One region of the Sphingobacterium spiritivorum genome, then DNA from elsewhere that is predicted to be linked to it. Evidence: riboswitches for the same ligand, from Rfam matches in the RefSeq annotation. Region 1 holds a riboswitch; each other region holds the start of a gene.
What was found. A riboswitch is a leader RNA that binds a small molecule or an ion and turns the genes downstream of it on or off. The one in region 1 is predicted to bind S-adenosylmethionine.
Positions count from the first base shown of each region.

Region 1 (3,285 bases):
CCTTCGCGGATAGCCGGTTCGTCGATCTGAATAATTTTGATTCCAGATTTTTCCAATGCCTGTACTTCATCCAGGATCGCTAATGCAATTTGGTATGTCGTAGTCGAGCGTGGTTGATCATTACGGACAAATGACCATTGTAAGATCGTAACAGGACCAGTCAACATTCCTTTTACAGGACGGTTGGTCAGAGATTGTGCATATGCAGACCAGCGTACAGTCATATCTGCAGGACGGTATACGTCACCGTAGATAACCGGAGGTTTCACACAACGTGAACCGTAAGACTGAACCCATCCGTTTTTAGTGAATGCATATCCGGCCAATTGCTCACCGAAGTATTCAACCATGTCATTACGCTCGAATTCTCCGTGTACCAGTACATCGATATCTAATTGCTCCTGAAGACGGATAGTACGTTCTGTCTCTTCAGCGATTTCTTTGTCATATTGTTCTTGCGTGATACTTCCTTTTTTCAGGTCTGCTCTCCATTTACGGACATCTTTCGTTTGCGGGAACGAACCGATGGTAGTTGTTGCAAATGAAGGTAAGTTAAATTTAGCCTGTTGTGCAGCTTTACGGTTTGCAAATGGTGAAGTACGGGTTGCATCATCATCTGTAATGTTTGCAGTACGTTCTTTTACTTCCGGTTTATGGATAAGGGGAGAAGTACGGCGGCTTTCAGCAGCAGCTTTATTTGCTTCAAAGCGTTCAGCTGTTTTCGCATCCACTTCACCTTCAGCAAGAATAGCAAGGTCTTTTACTTCTGCTAATTTTTGTTTAGCAAATGCTAACCAGTTTTTAACTTCTTTTGGTAAAGACTCTTCGTTGTCTTCATTATCCAAATCAAACGGCACATGTAGCAATGAGCTGGAAGGAGCAACCCATACACGGTCTTTACCTAATGCATCAACAGCTTTTTTGATCTGACCTAATGATTTTTCATAATCATTTTTCCAGATATTACGGCCTTCCACAACACCTAATGAAAGTGTTAAAGAAGCGGGAACTTTTGCTAAAACAGTATCCAGTTGATTTTCTCCGCGTACCAGATCTAAGTGTAGAGCATGTACAGGAAGATTTAAAGCAGTTTCCTCATTATCACGAAGCGCTTCAAAATAAGTCGCTACAATAAGTTTGATACCTTTAGCTGCTGCGGATAGTTTTTCAAATACCGTCTGATATAAAGCGCGTGTTTTGCTATTGATATCTAAAGCAAGGAAAGGCTCATCAATCTGTACATATTGTGCACCTGCTTCTGCAAGTTTGCCAAGAATCTGTTCGTATACAGGGATCAGGTTTTCGATAAGGTCGATACGGTCAAATCCTGCTTCTTTCTCTTTTCCTAATAACAGGTAAGTGATAGGGCCGATCAGTACCGGTTTGGTCTCGATACCTGATGCTTTTGCTTCATTGTATTCGTTTAAGAATTTTTCAGAAGTCAATTTGAATTCCTGATTCTTTGTAAATTCCGGAACGATATAGTGGTAGTTGGTATCAAACCATTTGGTCATCTCCATTGCCGTTACATCGACACCTTCCTGCTGGAAGCCACGTGCCATTGCAAAATAAAGATCCAGATTGTAGTTACGATCGATTTTATTCAATAAAGAATTGTAACGCGCAGGAATAGCACCTACTGTCAAAGATAGGTCTAACACTTGGTCATAGAAAGAGAAATCATTGGAAGGAATAAGGTCTATACCCGCATCTTTTTGAGTTTTCCAGTTTCCTTCACGGATTTGTTTTGCTGCATCTAATAATTCCTCAGCACTAATCTTTTTTGCCCAATAGGCTTCATTGGCTTTTTTCAATTCGCGGAATGCGCCCACACGAGGGTAGCCTAAATTGTTAGTTAATAACATAAAAATGATTGTTGTTTAATTTTTCTTAACTCCATAAAACTACTTTGCTAAAGAGGAAGGACACCAGATGCAGTGACTTCGGCTTATCTTTCCCTCCTGTGTCCAAGCGGGGTAGAATTTAGCACCTTGTCAAGTGACAGGTTGCTAAGGCTTCTTCGGGTCTAGTCCCTCGGCCTTTCTCTATAAGCGATGCTAATATCGGGATTAGGTTTCTAAATCCCAAAAATATTTTAATAAATCGTCAGAATAGTCTGCTGTTGATCAGAATTGGACGCTTGCAGACAGTCCGGTTTGTTTTCCATTATAAAAAGGTGTGACGACTGTAACAGAAGAAGAGGGATTATGCTGCAGGTGCTTGTCCACAAGAGGGAGTAACCAGTATCCTATCTTGGTACTGAGCATGCCGATACCTGCTCCCATGACTACGTCCGAAAACCAATGTTTATTATTGTACATTCTGAAAAATCCGGTTCCGGCTGCTACTGTATACCCTGCAATTCCATACCAGATAGACTGGTCTTTATACTCCTGCCATAATAATTCTGCTCCGGCAAATGCTGTAGCAGCATGTCCGGAAGGAAAAGAATTATTCGCAGAGTTGTCCGGACGCCAGACATTGCCTGTACTTTTGATGGTATATACAGTTGTGGCCATAATGGCATAAGATACACCTGAAACAAACAGCCGCTCTTTGAGGTTATGCCGGGCTTTTATGCCTGCCAGATCCAACACATAAATACTAAGTAACGGTGTGTACTGGCTAAAATCATCTATGGTAAATTTTTCGTCTATATTTTTTCGCAATACATTGTTGATATCATTGTCCTGATGAATAAGGAAATGGCTTTCCCTTGAAATAATACCATAGGTCAGTAATCCTGCAGGCATCGCAATTTCCTTGTAAGGGATTTGTCTCCAAAAGCTTTTTTTGAGAGTCGTATTTTGCAGGGTATCGCTGTATTGTTTGGTTGTGTCTTGTTGTGCTGGCAGCGATTGGCCAGAACATATTAGCAGGATAAGAAAAGTAATGACAGTGCGCATTAATGTCATAGGAATTCGTTTGTAAGTGTGATAACAACCACCGGGGTGGCTGGATAATCTTATGGATAAAAACTCAGAATACCTTCATATACCAGATTATGATCCTGTTAATGAAGATGATGTTAGTGTGTGTTGCGATTTAAGGATAATTATTGCCTCCTGAAATCATAAAATTAAGAGACAATAATTATCTGTATGTTTTTATATTTTGTTAGCTGACGAGCAGCTTGTAACCTTTACCGTGTACATTGACGATTTCTACACTCGGATCCTCCCGCAGGTATTTGCGGAGCTTACTCAGGAATACATCCATGCTTCTTCCTGTGAAGTAATTGTCATCGTGCCAGATTTTTAAAAGAGCCTCTTCGCGGGTAAGGAC
Region 1 covers NZ_CP068082.1:1,584,267-1,587,551, reverse strand. Annotated here, with positions in the region: gene metE (5-methyltetrahydropteroyltriglutamate--homocysteine S-methyltransferase) at 1-1,865, opposite strand, end outside; SAM riboswitch class I at 1,946-2,054, opposite strand; gene I6J03_RS06620 (phosphatase PAP2 family protein) at 2,127-2,915, opposite strand; gene I6J03_RS06615 (response regulator transcription factor) at 3,118-3,285, opposite strand, start outside.

Region 2 (3,285 bases), 1.0 Mb from region 1:
ATAACCATATCTTCACATTTTTTAAAAAAAAGTCCTGTTCTGCGAAAGAAGAACAGGACTTTTTCATGCTACCTATCTGCATTATTCTCTTCCCTTTTCCAAAATACAAAATTGTCTCTGCACTTATTTTAATTCCTGATTCCGATCATATTTTTAAGCTCCTGTGCTACTTAGATTTGAAGTAGTTAAACAAATATTATATGCTATGAAAAAGTTATTATTCTCAATTATTGCAATGTTACTAATCGGTAACACAGCTGTTCAGGCTCAGGGATTCAAAGGAAAATGGTTTATCATGGGTGAAGCAGGTTATTCTACTCAATCGGATGGTAATATCCAGCATTATAGTGTACTTCCGGTTGTGGGTACATTCGTTGCACCTACGACTGCAATTGGTCTGGGGGTAGGATATTTAGGGCAGAAAGATAAAACTGTCCCTGATGTTGTCGGCAAAGAAGAGGCATTCATTGTACAACCATTGGCCCGGAAATATTGGGGTATCACGGACAACTTTTTAATTTTTGGTCAGGCAGCAGTTCCTCTGACCTTCGGCAAAAATAGCATTGACGCAAATGGAGTCAAAACAGACATCAAATTCACCGGATACGGTGTACAGTTATCTCCCGGGATAGATTATTTTATGAGCAGTCACTTTTCAATAGAAGCATCCTTCGGACTGGTTGGCTGGTCAGCGGTGAAACCTAAGGATGGAGAAACAGCAAATGACTTTAACATCGGTGTGAATTCAGGATTTCAAAACGGAGTCAAATTCGGACTCAAATATATCTTTTAACCCCCAGCACCCTATTTAACGAGCAAGGCCTGTATATTCATATTATGCAGGCCTTCTCATTTGTTGATTTAAAACGCATTTAAAACAATTGTTCTACAATCTTTTTGGTAGGCCCAGGATTACTCATCGTATAGAAGTGAAGCACCGGAGCTCCGAATTCGATCAGTTCCTTACATTGTTGCACCAGCCATTCCTGTCCTACCTGCCTTACATCGGCATTAGTATGACAATCAGCTATGGCATCACTAAGTTCTTCAGGAATATCCAGATGAAAGACACGCGGTAACGTCACCAGCTGTTTCTTGGAAGTAATAGGTTTCAAACCCGGAATAATAGGGACATTAATATCATGCTCCCGACATTTGATAACAAAATCTTTGTATTTCTGAACGTTAAAAAACATTTGGGTTACAATAAACTCGGCACCCATCTCTATCTTTTTCTTTAGAAATTTGAAATCCGTATTAAAGTTGGGGCTTTCAAAATGTTTCTCCGGATACCCGGCAACACCTATACAGAAATTGGTCTTCTCTGAAGTTTCGATATCCTCATGCAGATATCTGCCCTGATTCATATTAGCCACCTGCTCCAGCAAATCTGTCGCAAAAGAGTGTCCTCCTTCTGTCGGGATAAAATCTGCATCTCCCCGCCGTGCATCTCCGCGGAGCACCAGCACATTATCAATGCCCAGAAAATTGAGATCAATCAATGCATTTTCAGTTTCCTCTTTCGTAAATCCGCCACAAATAAGGTGAGGAACAGCATCTACCTTATATTTATTCATAATAGCAGCACAGATCGCTACTGTTCCCGGACGCTTACGGTAAGATACTCTTTCCAGCAGTCCGTTTGCATGTTCTTTATACAGGTAATCTTCGCGATGGTAGGTGACATCTATAAACGGAGGTTTGAATTCCATCAACTCGTCCATGGTTTTATATATACTCTGTATGCTCTGTCCTTTTGCAGGGGGCAGTAACTCAAAGGAAAACAAGGTTTTACCTTTAGCGTTTTGAATATGGTCAATAATTTTCATTTAGCCAGCCAAACTTCAACATGTTCATTCATGTTGACACTTTTTTAATTTCAATAATAAAATAATGTATGAAGGCTCGTAGAGAAAGACACCAGGTATTCAGTGTTTCCGCTTATCTTTCCCTTTTGTTAGTTGGGGTAGAATGTAGCACCTTGTCTCCAAGACAGGTTGCCAAGGCTTCATTGGGTCTAGTCCCTCTGCCTTTCTCTATAAGCGTAGCTAATATCGATATTCAAAGTGAAAAGTCAAAATTAAAAAAGTAAAACCTGCCACTTATCTCTATTTATTGTTTGTCACTTAGGGCATTCCGGAGATCTTTCAGGTAATAGAAAACCACCAGAAGACCCGATCTTTTATATCGGTTGGCCTCCGTATTCTTAAATGTTTCATACATCATCTCATAAGCTCTGTATGCATCAGACTCATCATAAAAGATATCTTTCCAGCTCTGCGGTACATTATCCCATTCGCGGAGTACAATACCATTTTCGAGATAACGCAACGGAGTGGGGATTCCGTCCATTTTGTATCCGTGATAAACGCCTGAATTAAGTACATGCTGAACATATGCACAGACGTAATCCAGGTTATTCAATAATCTTTTCTTGATTTCAGCATCAGATTCGCTGTCCATCGGAGCTATTCTCCATGTATTGACTTCGTATGTAAATTTACTATCCGTCTCAACGGATTGGGTACTATCTAAAGTAAAATTAAAATACAGACGTTCATTTGCTGATATTGCGCGGCTGCTAATCTCATCAAAAACACCCAAAAGCTGAATACAATCCGGTTGCTGCTCCTTGATCTCCAAAATTAATTCTGATCCATCTCTATCTTTCAGCTTAACTTTATTCTTTACCAATTCATAATTCCCGTGCATAAGTACATCCTCGATGGCCAGTACGAAAGTTTTATCCTTATTGAGCGCAAGAAAAGAACGATGATAAATTTCATGATCACAGGCAACGTTACAACCTACACTTCCCCTATCTGTCTTTTTCATAGCCTTATAGACAGACTCTTTATATCCGCATGTCATTTGATAATTCCCCGGCTGGAGCTGGATTGTTTCGGTACACGATCCGATAAAGAAAGGTAAAAGCAATAAAAGGATATACTTCATAATACAGGATTGCAGTAAATTCAGTTTTGGCTCCCGAATATAAATAGAGAAAGCTACTCTGAAAAGAGCAGCTTTTTCTTATTCGCTATATAGTTCGACCAAGCCTTCGGGCAGATCTACTTCAATAATCTCTTCTTCAGGATCAATCCCCAGTATCAGATCATCATTTAACGGAAACATCAGCTCTTTTCCGTTAAAATCAACCCTTGCGATAAATTGCTGAGGCAATTCCTGAACTTCCACGATCTCTCCCAGTTCACCATGTACTTCGTCAATAACCAGAAAGCCTTTGAGATCAGTCAGCCTGAAATCATCAGGATCACGCTCAGG
Region 2 covers NZ_CP068082.1:2,582,106-2,585,390, reverse strand. Annotated here, with positions in the region: gene I6J03_RS10880 (glutamine--tRNA ligase/YqeY domain fusion protein) at 1-4, shown strand, start outside; gene I6J03_RS10875 (porin family protein) at 206-793, shown strand; gene I6J03_RS10870 (methylenetetrahydrofolate reductase) at 873-1,829, opposite strand; SAM riboswitch class I at 1,939-2,045, opposite strand; gene I6J03_RS10865 (hypothetical protein) at 2,113-2,835, opposite strand; gene rimM (ribosome maturation factor RimM) at 3,034-3,285, opposite strand, start outside.
Region 2: linked by a shared signal. The riboswitch ahead of I6J03_RS10870 (methylenetetrahydrofolate reductase) and the one ahead of metE (5-methyltetrahydropteroyltriglutamate--homocysteine S-methyltransferase) in region 1 are both predicted to bind S-adenosylmethionine.

Region 3 (3,285 bases), 1.4 Mb from region 1:
AGTTGCACTGATATTAGAGCCCGATGTAAACTTAAAGCCTAAAAGATCAACTGTAAGTGAGGTCTATACACAGATATTATCTGATATCAGTATAGCAAAAACAAATCTTCAGGATGTACAGGGGACTAAGGGATCGACCAGATTTACAATTGATGCCGTATGGGCATTAGAGGCCAGAGTGAGGCTGTATATGCAAGATTGGGAAGGAGCTAAGGCAGCTGCAGAAGAACTCATAAAAGGCGGAAGGTATACACTTTACAATTCAGCTGAAGGTGTTTTGAAAATGTGGTCAGAAGATACTAAAGATGAAATTATCTTTGAGCCTGCTGTAAGGTCTCCTGACGAACGGCCAAATACAATGAGTATATTCTATGGTTATAATACCGGAGGAAGGAATTACAGACCTGATTTTCTGCCTTCACAATGGGTCATTGATAAATTTAGCAATACGGACTACCGTAAGGCAGCATATTTTAAAGTAGTGCCTATATTCATTCAGGGAAGTAGATATGAAGGGTTTAGAATTGTAAACAAGTGGCCAGGGAACCGTTCGTTGATGACTGATCTTAATACTAACTATAATTCACAGAAAGTTTTCCGAATAGCAGAATACTACCTGATCTCTGCAGAAGCATCCTATATGATTGAGCAGGAAGAAGATGCTGTAAAGCGCATAAATGAGCTTCGTAAAGCAAGAGGGCTGACAGCAATAAATGTGACAGGTCAAATGCTGTTAAATGAAATAAAAGATGAACGTTTTCGTGAATTAGCATTTGAAGGATTTAGGTTAGACGATTTAAAAAGATGGAGAGAAGGGTTTGAAAGGAAAAATCCACAATCTATGGACATGATCATGAAAGGAGCTGATTTTGAAAGTAAGCGTGTGACAGCAGGTGATAATAAATTTGTTTGGGGTATTCCGGAGAGAGATGTTACCGTCAATCTCAATCTGACCCAAAACCCCGGCTGGTAAAACATCAGATTTATATTCACTACTTTTCAGAGAACAGTATAAATCTGCCTGAGACCGCTGTAAATCGTGACTCAGGCAGATTGTTATTGGACTGTGTAAAAGTATTTAGAAAAATAGTATACTATCAAAACTAACTGTAGCATACGCTAAGATGCATTACAGATCTTTTGCTTTGCTATACGTTGGTACGACTAACAGATTTATCCGGTATACTCTTTAATTAATAGGTATCAGTACATTATCTTCCAGACGAAGGGCTGAAATAGTGATAGAAGTAAATCCATCCTCTTTGGACACTATTCTGGAGAGGTCTAATCCCCTTAGCGAAAATGCATGTAATAATGCCGTACGGAAAGCGCCTCTGGAACCCGGCCGGCCATGTTCCTGTAAATCCTGATTATTGACTTCTATTAATTCCTGAACGCTGTACTTTTGAAAGATTTCCAAAAAATCCTGATAAAGTTGAATCGGTGTTGACATACCATTTAAAATTAAAAACGTTTAACCATAAATTGTATTCAGAACCTGGGCTTAAAATAAGTCGTGATTGACGTTTATTTTGGCGGACACCCGTATTATTTTACCACCGTGGTGACTCCACTCGGTTGGTATTGTTTCGAACAATTCTGAATACTCTACCAAAATTATAGACTTTATTTTAATAATCCAAATTTTTATTCATTAATATTTTCGGACCTGTTTGTTAATCTGCTTTTTGACAAAAGAGCAGGCCGGACAGAATTGGCTTGAAAGGAGTATAGTCTGTGTGAAAAAATGCCTTTTTGATATAAAAAAATCAATTATTTTAAACAAAAACGACGATTTGTTGTTTATTGAATATCGGGCATATGCCTAAACTTCTCACCTATGTATTTGCTCAAAATCGTATTTGGGCTTCAAAAAAATAAAATAAAATGAGTAAAACTATCATAGTTTCTAACAGACTTCCTATAAAAATAGAACGTACCGATCAAGGACTTAATTTCATGCCTAGTGAAGGAGGATTGGCTACAGGTTTAGGATCTATTTACAATACCGGAGGAAATATCTGGATAGGCTGGCCCGGTATCGTTCCTGAAAATGAAACTGAAGAAAAGGAGATCAGAGCAAAATTACAGACATTGAACCTTGTTCCTGTATTTCTTGATCAGGAGGAACTGGAAGGCTTTTATGAAGGTTTTTCAAATGAAGTTTTATGGCCGATTTGTCATTACAGACCCAGTTACGCAATATATGATGAAGCCAACTGGCAAACTTACCTGAATGTCAATATCAAATTTTCAAATATTATCAAAGGTTACATTCAGGATAATGATGAGGTCTGGATACATGATTATCAGCTGATGTTGCTTCCAAGCCAGATAAGGGCTTTTAAAAACGAAATTTCCATTGCCTATTTTCAACATATTCCTTTTCCTTCACACGAGCTGTTCCGTCTGATCCCCTGGCGAAATGAATTGCTCAATGGTTTACTGGGAGCAGATCTGATCGGATTTCATACGTTTAATGATTCGCAATATTTTATTGATGCCTGTTCGCATATTCTGGGGACTAAAAATAAGGACAATAGTTTACAACACGGTGGAAGAACCGTATTTGTAGAGGCTTATCCTATGGGTATAGATAACAGTAAGTTTGAAAAGCTGGCCAAAGAAAGTAGCATTCGGGAGCGGGCGGAGACGATCAGAGATAATTTCCGGCATCGCAAAATTATTCTGTCTGTAGACCGACTGGATTACAGCAAAGGGATATTGGAACGGATCCACGCTTTTGAAAATCTGCTGAAGGAATATCCGTCTTATATGAAAGAAGTGGTCTACTATATGCTGGTAGTCCCTTCCAGAGATCAGGTTCCGCAGTATAAGATGCTAAAGGATGAAGTGGACCGTTCTGTAGGAAGAGTGAATGCTACATATGGTACAGAGGACTGGACACCTATTGCATACTTCTATAATTCTTACCCTATGGAAGAGTTATCTGCATTGTATGTTTCGGCGGATGTATGTCTGGTAACGCCTATACGGGACGGTATGAATCTGGTCTGTAAGGAATATATTGCCAGTCATCCGGAGCAACATGGGGTATTGGTATTAAGTGAGATGGCAGGTGCTGCCCGTGAGCTTCCGGATGCACTGATTGTCAATCCGAATGATGCCTATGGTGTAGCCCAAAGTCTGATGCAGGCATTAGAAATGACAGAAGAAGAGCAGTCTGAGCGAATGGAAGCTATGCTGGAGAATATACGGAAGTTTAATATTCATCATTGGGTACAGCAGTTTCTGGAAAGGCTTAGGGAGATCAAAGATCTGCAG
Region 3 covers NZ_CP068082.1:205,770-209,054, reverse strand. Annotated here, with positions in the region: gene I6J03_RS01000 (RagB/SusD family nutrient uptake outer membrane protein) at 1-973, shown strand, start outside; gene I6J03_RS00995 (hypothetical protein) at 1,190-1,453, opposite strand; SAM-I-IV-variant riboswitch at 1,519-1,612, opposite strand; gene I6J03_RS00990 (bifunctional alpha,alpha-trehalose-phosphate synthase (UDP-forming)/trehalose-phosphatase) at 1,888-3,285, shown strand, end outside.
Region 3: linked by a shared signal. The riboswitch ahead of I6J03_RS00995 (hypothetical protein) and the one ahead of metE (5-methyltetrahydropteroyltriglutamate--homocysteine S-methyltransferase) in region 1 are both predicted to bind S-adenosylmethionine.